DNA from 2 places in the Pectobacterium nicotianae genome. Region 1 is predicted to be linked to the other one. Evidence: predicted binding sites of a transcription regulator. Region 1 holds the regulator's gene; the other holds the start of a gene.
What was found. The regulator CRP, encoded in region 1, controls carbon source genes, mostly activating them, when cyclic AMP is high. The targets are predictions, from matches to a motif close to ATGTGANNNNNNTCACAT.
Positions count from the first base shown of each region.

Region 2: the regulator CRP is predicted to act here: its motif matches at 1,955-1,972, upstream of MYB54_RS01395 (GntP family permease).

Region 1 covers NZ_CP096821.1:434,924-439,495, reverse strand. The annotation lists gene MYB54_RS01870 (phosphoribulokinase) at 1-145, shown strand, start outside; gene MYB54_RS01865 (OsmC family protein) at 259-666, opposite strand; gene crp (cAMP-activated global transcriptional regulator CRP) at 1,042-1,674, shown strand; gene argD (bifunctional acetylornithine/succinyldiaminopimelate transaminase) at 1,898-3,124, opposite strand; gene MYB54_RS01850 (aminodeoxychorismate synthase component II) at 3,244-3,819, opposite strand; gene MYB54_RS01845 (hypothetical protein) at 4,094-4,572, opposite strand, start outside.
Region 2 covers NZ_CP096821.1:318,072-322,643, forward strand. The annotation lists gene MYB54_RS01380 (pirin family protein) at 1-180, shown strand, start outside; gene gntR (gluconate operon transcriptional repressor GntR) at 342-1,337, shown strand; gene MYB54_RS01390 (gluconokinase) at 1,347-1,859, opposite strand; gene MYB54_RS01395 (GntP family permease) at 2,018-3,394, shown strand; gene MYB54_RS01400 (YhgN family NAAT transporter) at 3,842-4,435, opposite strand.

The DNA.
Region 1 (4,572 bases):
TCCCTATCTGCTCGCCATGTTGCAGGGTTCCTTTATCTCCCACATCAACACGCTGGTCGTTCCCGGCGGGAAGATGGGATTGGCGATGGAATTAATCATGGCGCCGCTGGTACAGCGGTTAATTGAAGGGAAAACCATCGAATAAGCATCGAGATACACGGGGCGACCACAGGGGTGAGGCCTCCCTACGAGAACCTCCCCCTGTGTTTCCCCTAATAACAGGCTTAAGTGACCAGAATGAGTGCCCAGAGAAAGGGATTATTCCAGTACTCTAATTTCGTGGCTGTGCGTTACCTCAACGGCTTTACCCAGCATCAGTGCCACAGAGCAGTATTTTTCCGCCGACAGTGCGACGGCTCGTTCAACAACTTTGTCGGTCAATCCTTTTCCCGTCACGATAAAATGCAGATTGATGTGGGTAAATAAACGCGGCGCGTCAGACCGACGCTCTGACGTTAATTTCACTTCACAATCCGCTACATCGTTGCGGCCTTTTTGCAGAATCGATACCACATCAATCGCACTGCATCCCCCCACAGACATCAGCACCATTTCCATCGGACTGGGCGCTTTATCACCGGAATTGCCGTCCATCAATATCTGATGTCCTGATGCGGATTCGCCCAAAAACGTTAAGCCTTCAACCCATTTTACCCGTGCCTGCATGATGCCTCTCCACTAAAAATTTTTTGAAAATTTATACCGTTACTGTACAAAAACCAGCGTTAATCAGCGCTTTGTCATGCTGAAGCGAGACAACACAAGACACGTCCTTAAAGCTGTGTTAAAACGAAAATAGAATAGACCTTTTCTGGACAAACCCAGAAACGAAGAAGATGATGACCTGGCCAGACATACCCCAGCCACGTTTACGGTGCGGCAAGGCAGCAACCGGAAAATAAAGGGTACAGTGGTTTCAGTATATTCCCTGACGTCATTCTGCCTAGACTGAATTTTATTTTTTTAGCAGTTAAACACGCCGTACAGGGAACTCTGACCCCTGTAATTTGCGCAGTGAATTACAACAGAGGATGATAGCGAATGGTTCTCGGCAAACCGCAAACAGATCCAACTCTCGAATGGTTCCTTTCCCATTGTCATATTCACAAGTATCCATCGAAGAGCACGCTGATTCACCAAGGTGAAAAAGCAGAAACGCTTTACTACATCGTGAAAGGCTCTGTCGCAGTGCTAATCAAAGATGAAGAAGGCAAGGAAATGATTCTTTCCTACCTCAATCAGGGCGATTTTATCGGCGAGCTCGGCCTGTTTGAAGAAGGTCAGGAGCGCAGCGCCTGGGTGCGGGCAAAAACTGCCTGTGAAGTGGCTGAAATTTCCTATAAAAAATTCCGCCAGCTCATCCAGGTTAACCCGGATATCCTCATGCGTCTGTCTGCGCAAATGGCCAGCAGACTTCAGGTTACCTCTGAGAAAGTCGGCAACCTCGCCTTCCTTGATGTGACCGGCCGTATTGCCCAAACCCTACTCAACCTGGCCAAACAACCTGATGCCATGACGCATCCAGATGGCATGCAAATAAAAATTACCCGTCAGGAAATTGGGCAAATCGTTGGCTGCTCGCGTGAAACCGTGGGCCGCATTCTGAAAATGTTAGAAGACCAGAACCTGATCTCTGCACACGGTAAAACGATTGTCGTTTACGGCACTCGCTAAGCCCCTGTCGCTGTACCCTACCAATAAAAAAGCGTGAAGCCTCGGCCTCACGCTTTTTTTATGGCGAGCTTCCTGCTCACCACCCTACGGGTCGTTGCTAACGCAACGCTGAAAAACGTTCCCTGCGTTTTTTTATGGCGTGCCATCCCTGGCCGCCACCCTAACGGGCCGTCGCAAGCGACGTTGAAAAACGTTCCCTACGTTTTTTTATGGCGTAACGTAATCAGTTTGCTGCGTTAACGACCTGCGCGACGGCTTTAGCGAATTTCGCCATCCCCTGCGCAATATCATCTTCATCAATGATCAACGACGGTACAAAGCGGATCACATTCGGCCCAGCCATCAGCACCATAAGCCCCTGAGACGTTGCCGCCGCCAGAAACTCGCCCGCACGACCATGCCATTGCGGTTTCAGTTCTGCACCCAGCAGCAAACCCATACCGCGAACCTGTTCGAATACACCGAACTGCTGATTGATTTTCTCAAGCTCACTGACAAAGCGATCGTGGCGATCCGCCACGCCTGACAGCACTTCTGGCGTATTGATAATATCCAGCGCGGCTTCCGCCACCGCACAGGCCAGCGGGTTGCCGCCATAGGTGGTGCCGTGTACCCCAACCGTCATGGCCGATGCGATCTCTTCCGTCGTCAGCATTGCACTAATTGGGAAACCACCGCCCAGTGCTTTAGCCGTTGTGAGAATATCCGGCGTAATGCCGTAGTGCATGTAGCTGAATAGTTTGCCAGTACGCCCCATTCCGCTCTGCACTTCATCAAACACCAGCAGCGCCTTGTGCTGATCGCACAGATCGCGAACGCCTTGTAAAAATTCAGGCGTAGCAGGCGTAATCCCCCCTTCACCCTGAACCGGTTCCAGCACGACTGCACAGGTATGATCGTCCATCACCGCTTTAACAGCAGCCAGATCGTTGAAGGGTACATGAACAATATCGGCAGGCTTAGGCCCGAAGCCATCGGCATATTTAGGCTGTCCGCCGACCGAAACGGTGAACAGCGTCCGACCATGGAATGCATTGTAGAAGGAGATGATCTTGGTTTTATACGGACTATGGCGTTTAACCGCATAGTGACGCGCCAGCTTAAAGGCAGCTTCGTTGGCCTCGGCACCGGAGTTAACAAAGAACACACGGTCGGCAAAAGTCGCATCAATCAATTTGCTGGCGAGGCGCAACGCAGGCTCATTAGTGAAAATATTGCTGGTATGCCACAGCTTTTCACCCTGCTGCTGCAACGCATTCACCAATGCAGGATGACAGTGACCCAGCGCCGTAACCGCAATACCGCCGGAGAAATCGATATACTCGCGACCGTCCTGATCCCAGACGCGGCTCCCTTTACCTTTCACGGGTACAAACTTCGCGGGTGCATAAACTGGCAAAATCACTTTATCGTGAGTATCCCGTGTCACTGCTTTCTGCTCTGCTGCCATTTGCTGCCTCACTCTGCTGTCCATCATATCGGAATGAAAATATAGTCACTAAATATGCATAAAAAATCAATTTCAGGCAATATTAAATCGGCTACTGAGGAGAATAACTTTCTATATCGCTAAATTTTAAGGAAATTATCCAAAAGCTGATGCCCTTGCTGGCTAAGAATGCTCTCTGGGTGAAACTGCACCCCTTCCAGCGGCAATGCGCGATGGCGAATCCCCATAATCTCATCACGCTTTCCTTCATGTTCGCTCCAGGCCGTGACTTCAAAGCAATCGGGTAGCGAGGCGGAATCAATAATGAGTGAATGATAACGGGTGACCGTCAACGGCTGTGCCAACCCCGTGAAAACCCCCGTATCGCTATGCGCAATCGCTGAGGCTTTCCCGTGCATGACCTGCCGTGCCCGCACCACACGCGCGCCGAACGCCTGTCCCATCGCCTGATGGCCAAGACACACGCCCAAAATAGGCAATTTATCGGCAAAGTGACGGATTGCAGCCAGTGAAATGCCCGCCTCGTCCGGCGTACAAGGGCCCGGTGAAATAACCAACCGCTCAGGCGCAAGCTGTTCAATCTCACGCAGCGTCAGTTCATCATTACGCTTCACCACAACCTGTGCACCAAGCTCACAAAAGTATTGGTAAAGGTTGTAGGTAAAGGAGTCGTAGTTATCGATAATTAGCAGCATATTGACTTAATCTTTTGATAGATATTGGTTATTTAAATTAACTCCACGTTTGATACCAGCAATAATACCCGAAAATTATGTCGATGCGTTTTTCATAGGCGAGTGCAACACAGGTTATTGCATCTGTATACGCGATTAGAAGGATGACACGACGTTGACGCTAGCTGCATCCAGAGGCGAGTGGATGATAGGAGGCAGAGATTCCAAATGAAATTGGAGAACAGTGCGGAATCTCTGGTTTGGTTCTATATTGATTAAGCGACAAGCATGATCGTTAAACGTCATCCAGGATAAAGGTTATTGGTACCTGATAAAAACCATCAACATATTCAGGCCTTAGCTCAGCAACGGAGCTATCTGGCTTTTCCCCATATAGTTTGATTGCTATATCTGTCAGAGTGTTAGTCGTTACAGCATCTTTCGCGCTAGACTGGAATATGCCTATCGATGATAAATAATCCAGGGGGAAATTAAACCGATAGACGCCAAATTTATTTTCATTTCGGATAATAATATCCATGGGATTCATAATCTTATTGCCTTTTAACGACAATTTAGGAATGTAGGTTGTGAACTCGACAGGCGCTTCATCTCTAATTTCGGCCCACGTGACATTGCAACTCTGATTCGCAGAAGCAAGTTTTCCTTTCGCTTTGAAGGCATCAGAAAGGCATAAGCCAACTTTGCTTCCGGTTAAAGGTTCCATCGTAGACTTACGGATAACGTTAATAATAAATTTTACAGCATCCTGCT
Region 2 (4,572 bases), 120 kb from region 1:
TCGGTGTACCAGATTCAGGCCGGTCGCCGCGTCTGGGTTCAGGTGGTGCGCGGTACGGTAGAGATTAACGGCCAGAAAGCGGAAGCCAGCGATGCGTTTGCAGTGTGGGACGAAACGGCGATCTCCGTACACGCCAGCGAGGACAGTGAAATCCTGCTGTTTGATCTGCCGCCAGTATAACGGCGAGTGAGAAAAGTGAAGAAGCCCGCGTAGGAAAAGACGCGGGCTTTTTATTTATCACGACCTGATTACATCATTCAGATTCTGCCCCTTTGCCTTTACTTTCTTAATGCTTTTTTTGTTAGACTTAGATTACTGTTTTTCAGGCATTTTAGTCGACGATGAAGAAAAAAAGACCCGTTCTCCAGGACGTTGCTGATCGCGTGGGGATTACCAAAATGACGGTAAGCCGTTATTTGCGTAATCCCGCTCAGGTATCCGCCGCGTTGCAGGAAAAGATCGCTATTGCATTGGATGAGCTGGGCTATATCCCCAACCTCGCGCCGAATATGCTCGCCAGTTCCACCAGCCGGGCGATTGGCGTGCTGCTGCCGTCATTAACTAATCAGGTTTTCGCCGAAGTCTTGCGCGGGATTGAACGCACGGCGGAAGCGCACGGCTACCAGACCATGCTGGCGCACTATGGCTATCATCCTGACAGAGAAGAACAGCGTCTGACTTCCCTGCTGTCGTATCACATCGATGGGCTTATTCTGGCTGAACGTACCCACACGCCGCGAACGCGCCAGATGCTGGACGTTGCTGGCATTCCGGTCGTTGAGCTGATGGATTCCGTCTCACCCTGTCTGGATATGGCTGTTGGGTTTGATAACGTTGAAGCCGCTCGACAGATGACGCTGCGTATGGTCGCGCTGGGGCATCGTCATATCGTCTATCTCGGTGCGCGTCAGGATGAGCGTACGATTATGCGCAGTCAGGGCTACGAGCAAGCGATGTGGGAAAGCGGGCTCAAGAGCTATTGCGCGATGAGCGAGCGGGCATCGTCCTATTCGCTCGGTGGCGAATTGCTGCGGCAGACGCAGGCGGAATACCCGCAGGTCGATAGCGTATTTTGCACCAATGACGACTTAGCCGTCGGTGCGATGTTCGAATGCCAGCGGCAGGGGCTGCGCGTGCCGGATGACATTGGCGTAGCGGGTTTCCACGGGCACGACATTGGTCAGGCGATGGTGCCGAAGCTGGCTAGCGTACTGACACCGCGTGAACACATGGGACGCGTCGGCACCGAACAACTGCTGGCTCGTCTGCGGGGCGAGCCAGTTACGCAGGAGAGGGTCGATGTCGGCTTTACCGTGCTGGACGGCGAAAGCCTCTAAGCCGCTGCGTTAGCCTGCCGCGCGCAGTGCGTCAACGCAGCGTTGCACGACGTCTTCCCGGGTGCCGTCAATATCGACTTTCAGGACATCCGGCTCATCGCTACCCGGTTCTTCCAGCGCATCGAACTGGCTTTTCAGTAGGTCTGTCGGCATGAAGTGGCCTGCTCTGGCTTTGTGACGCTCCAGAACCAGCTCAAAGCTGCCTTTCAAATAGATAAACACCATCTTTTCGTTGCCTTCGCGCAGGCGGTCGCGGTAACGCTTTTTCAGCGCGGAACAGACGATGATGCCCGTCTCGTTTTTGTGCGCCAGGCTGTAGGCAACATCGCTGAGACGCTCCAGCCACGGTGCGCGGTCGTCGTCATTCAATGGCGTACCGCTGGCCATTTTCTGGATATTCGCGCGCGGGTGCAGATCGTCGCCGTCAATAAATTTTGCCTGAATGGCGCGGCCAAGTTCAGCGCCAACTGAGGATTTTCCACTGCCTGATACGCCCATCAGAATAATGCTTCGACCTGACATAATTTGATCTCTATCTCAAAATGTAAATTAAATGGTGTTTGATAGTTCCTGATTTTAACATGTTACCCGTATCATGTTACCGGTATCAAATGATGATGTGATACACCTCACAAACAATCAGCCAATCCAGACCGGGTGCCCTAAAGAGATTATTAACGATGACAGAAATAACATCCGCCTATAGCGCCAGTGTGCTATTAACCATCGCCGCAGGTGCGGTCGCGCTGTTACTGGTACTGATTATGCGCTTCCGCGTCCACGCGTTTTTGGCGTTGACGTTGGTGAGCCTGATCACGGCGCTAGCGACGAAAACCCCTTTTGAGAAACTCGTTCCTACGCTGCTCAGCGGTTTCGGCAGTACGTTGGCATCTGTTGCCTTGCTGGTTGGTCTGGGGGCAATGATTGGCCGCCTGCTGGAAGTGACCGGTGGCGCAAATGTGCTGGCGGATACGCTAATCAATAAATTTGGTGAGAAACGTGCGCCTTTCGCGCTGGGTCTTGCCTCTCTGCTGTTCGGCTTCCCGATCTTTTTCGATGCCGGGCTGATCGTGATGCTGCCGATTATTTTCAGCGTGGCGAAACGTTTTGGTGGCTCAACGCTGACCTATGCGTTCCCTGCTGCGGGCGCGTTTGCTGTTATGCACGCCTTGCTGCCGCCGCATCCTGGTCCGGTTGCTGCCAGTGAACTGCTGGGTGCCAACATTGGCCTGCTGGTACTGGTTGGTGCTGTGATTGCTTACCCTACCTGGTATCTGGGCGGTTATCTGTTCGGCCTGTGGGCAGGTAAGAAATTCCATTTGCCGTTGCCGTCTACCTTCCTGACCGAAGTCAAAGCGGATGAGAAGCATACGCCGCCAGCGTTTGGCGTGGTGATGTGGGTGCTGTTGCTGCCGCTGATCCTGATCTTCCTCGATACCGGGTTGAATACCCTGACGGTAATGGGCGTTATCAGCGGTGATAGCGGTCTGGTGCAGTTCCTGCGTATGTTAGGGAAAACGCCGATTGCGCTACTGATTACGGTCTTGTTCGCCATGATTATGTTTAGCGGCCAGCATAGCCGCCGGCACCTTGAGAAGATCTGTGAAGGCGCGCTGGGCCCGGTTTGTTCGATTATTCTGGTCACCGGTGCGGGCGGGATGTTCGGTGGCGTTCTGCGTTCCAGCGGTATCGGCGATGCGCTGTCTGGCGCGTTGGCAGATACCGGTATGCCGGTGATTGTAGCGGCGTTTGTGGTATCTGCTGCACTGCGTGTGGCACAGGGTTCCGCAACGGTAGCGTTGACGACCACGGCGGCGTTGATGGCACCAGCGGTGGCGGCGACCCCTGGCCTCAGCCAGTTCGATCTCTGCTTTATCGTGGTAGCGATTGCGGGCGGTGCGACCGTGCTGTCGCATGTGAACGACTCAGGCTTCTGGCTGGTTGGCCGTTTCCTCGAAATGGATGAGAAAACGACCCTGAAAACCTGGACGGTGATGGAAACGTTGCTCGGCAGTATCGCGTTCCTGATAGCGTTAGTGGGGAGTATTTTCCTCTGATGTGTTTAGCCCCCTCCTTGCGGAGGGAGGCTTTTAGTCACATTTTTATGCCGACCAAGAGACGGTTTCGTGCGCGATAATGTCGTTATTTTCATGCTACTGCGTAGCACGCGCCCGACATGGGGCGGCTCAAACGCCGCTCGCCCCATGACCCCAGGCTTCTGGCTAAATTATGCCGCTACGCGGTGCCATCGGCGTTCATGACCACTTTTCGAGCCGACTGTGACGCGTTTACTTGCCCCATAAACGGGGCTCGCCCTTCGGGCCAGCACAAGTGCTGTTCAAAAACGTCTCTGACGTTTTTGTCCGGCGCGGCACAGCCTTTCGCGGCGTCCCTGCCGCTCACTCGGTGGTCATGCCCATCGCTGCATAATTTTTACGCCAGATAACGTCAACCCCCTAATAATTTGCACATTTATGTATAGGACACAGGGGGAAACGGAGCGTCTATAACTTCATGTAGGCACGCACGCCGTCGAGGAACATCTGCGTCGATAGCATGACCAGAATCAATCCCATCAATTTCTCCAGCGCACTCACGCCTTTCTCACCCAGCAAACGCAAGAACACATCCGACATCAGCAGGATGATGAATGAGATCGTCCAGGCGATAAACAGCGCCAGCGTCAGGTGGGGTAGTTGATTGGGATACTGGTGGGACAGCAGCATCAGCGCCGCGAGGATCGACGGCCCCGCTACCAGTGGAATCGCCATGGGCACCAGAAACGGTTCTTCGCCTGCTGGCAGGCCGCTGCTATTGCCTTCCTGCGAAGGGAAAATCATACGAATCGCGATGAGGAACAGCACGATACCGCCAGAAATCGACACGGTTTCGGTGCGCAGATTCAGGAATGCCAGAATGCGTTCACCGGCGAACAGGAAAATCAGCATCAGCCCGAGTGCGATCAGCATCTCACGGATTAGCACCACACGTCGGCGTTTGGGGTCGAGGTGTTTGAGTACGGACATAAAAATCGGCAGATTGCCGAGTGGATCCATAATGAGCAACAGCAGCACTGTTGCGGAGATCATTTCTGTCATTTTGGTTTTTTACTCCCGAAACCTTGTTTCCTGACCTGGGCCATCTTCACGGGCTGACCAACGTGATTATCCTGTGCCAGGTTGATGATATTAGAATGACTGCTGAAAAAGGGCGTACTATCGAATAAATTCACTTG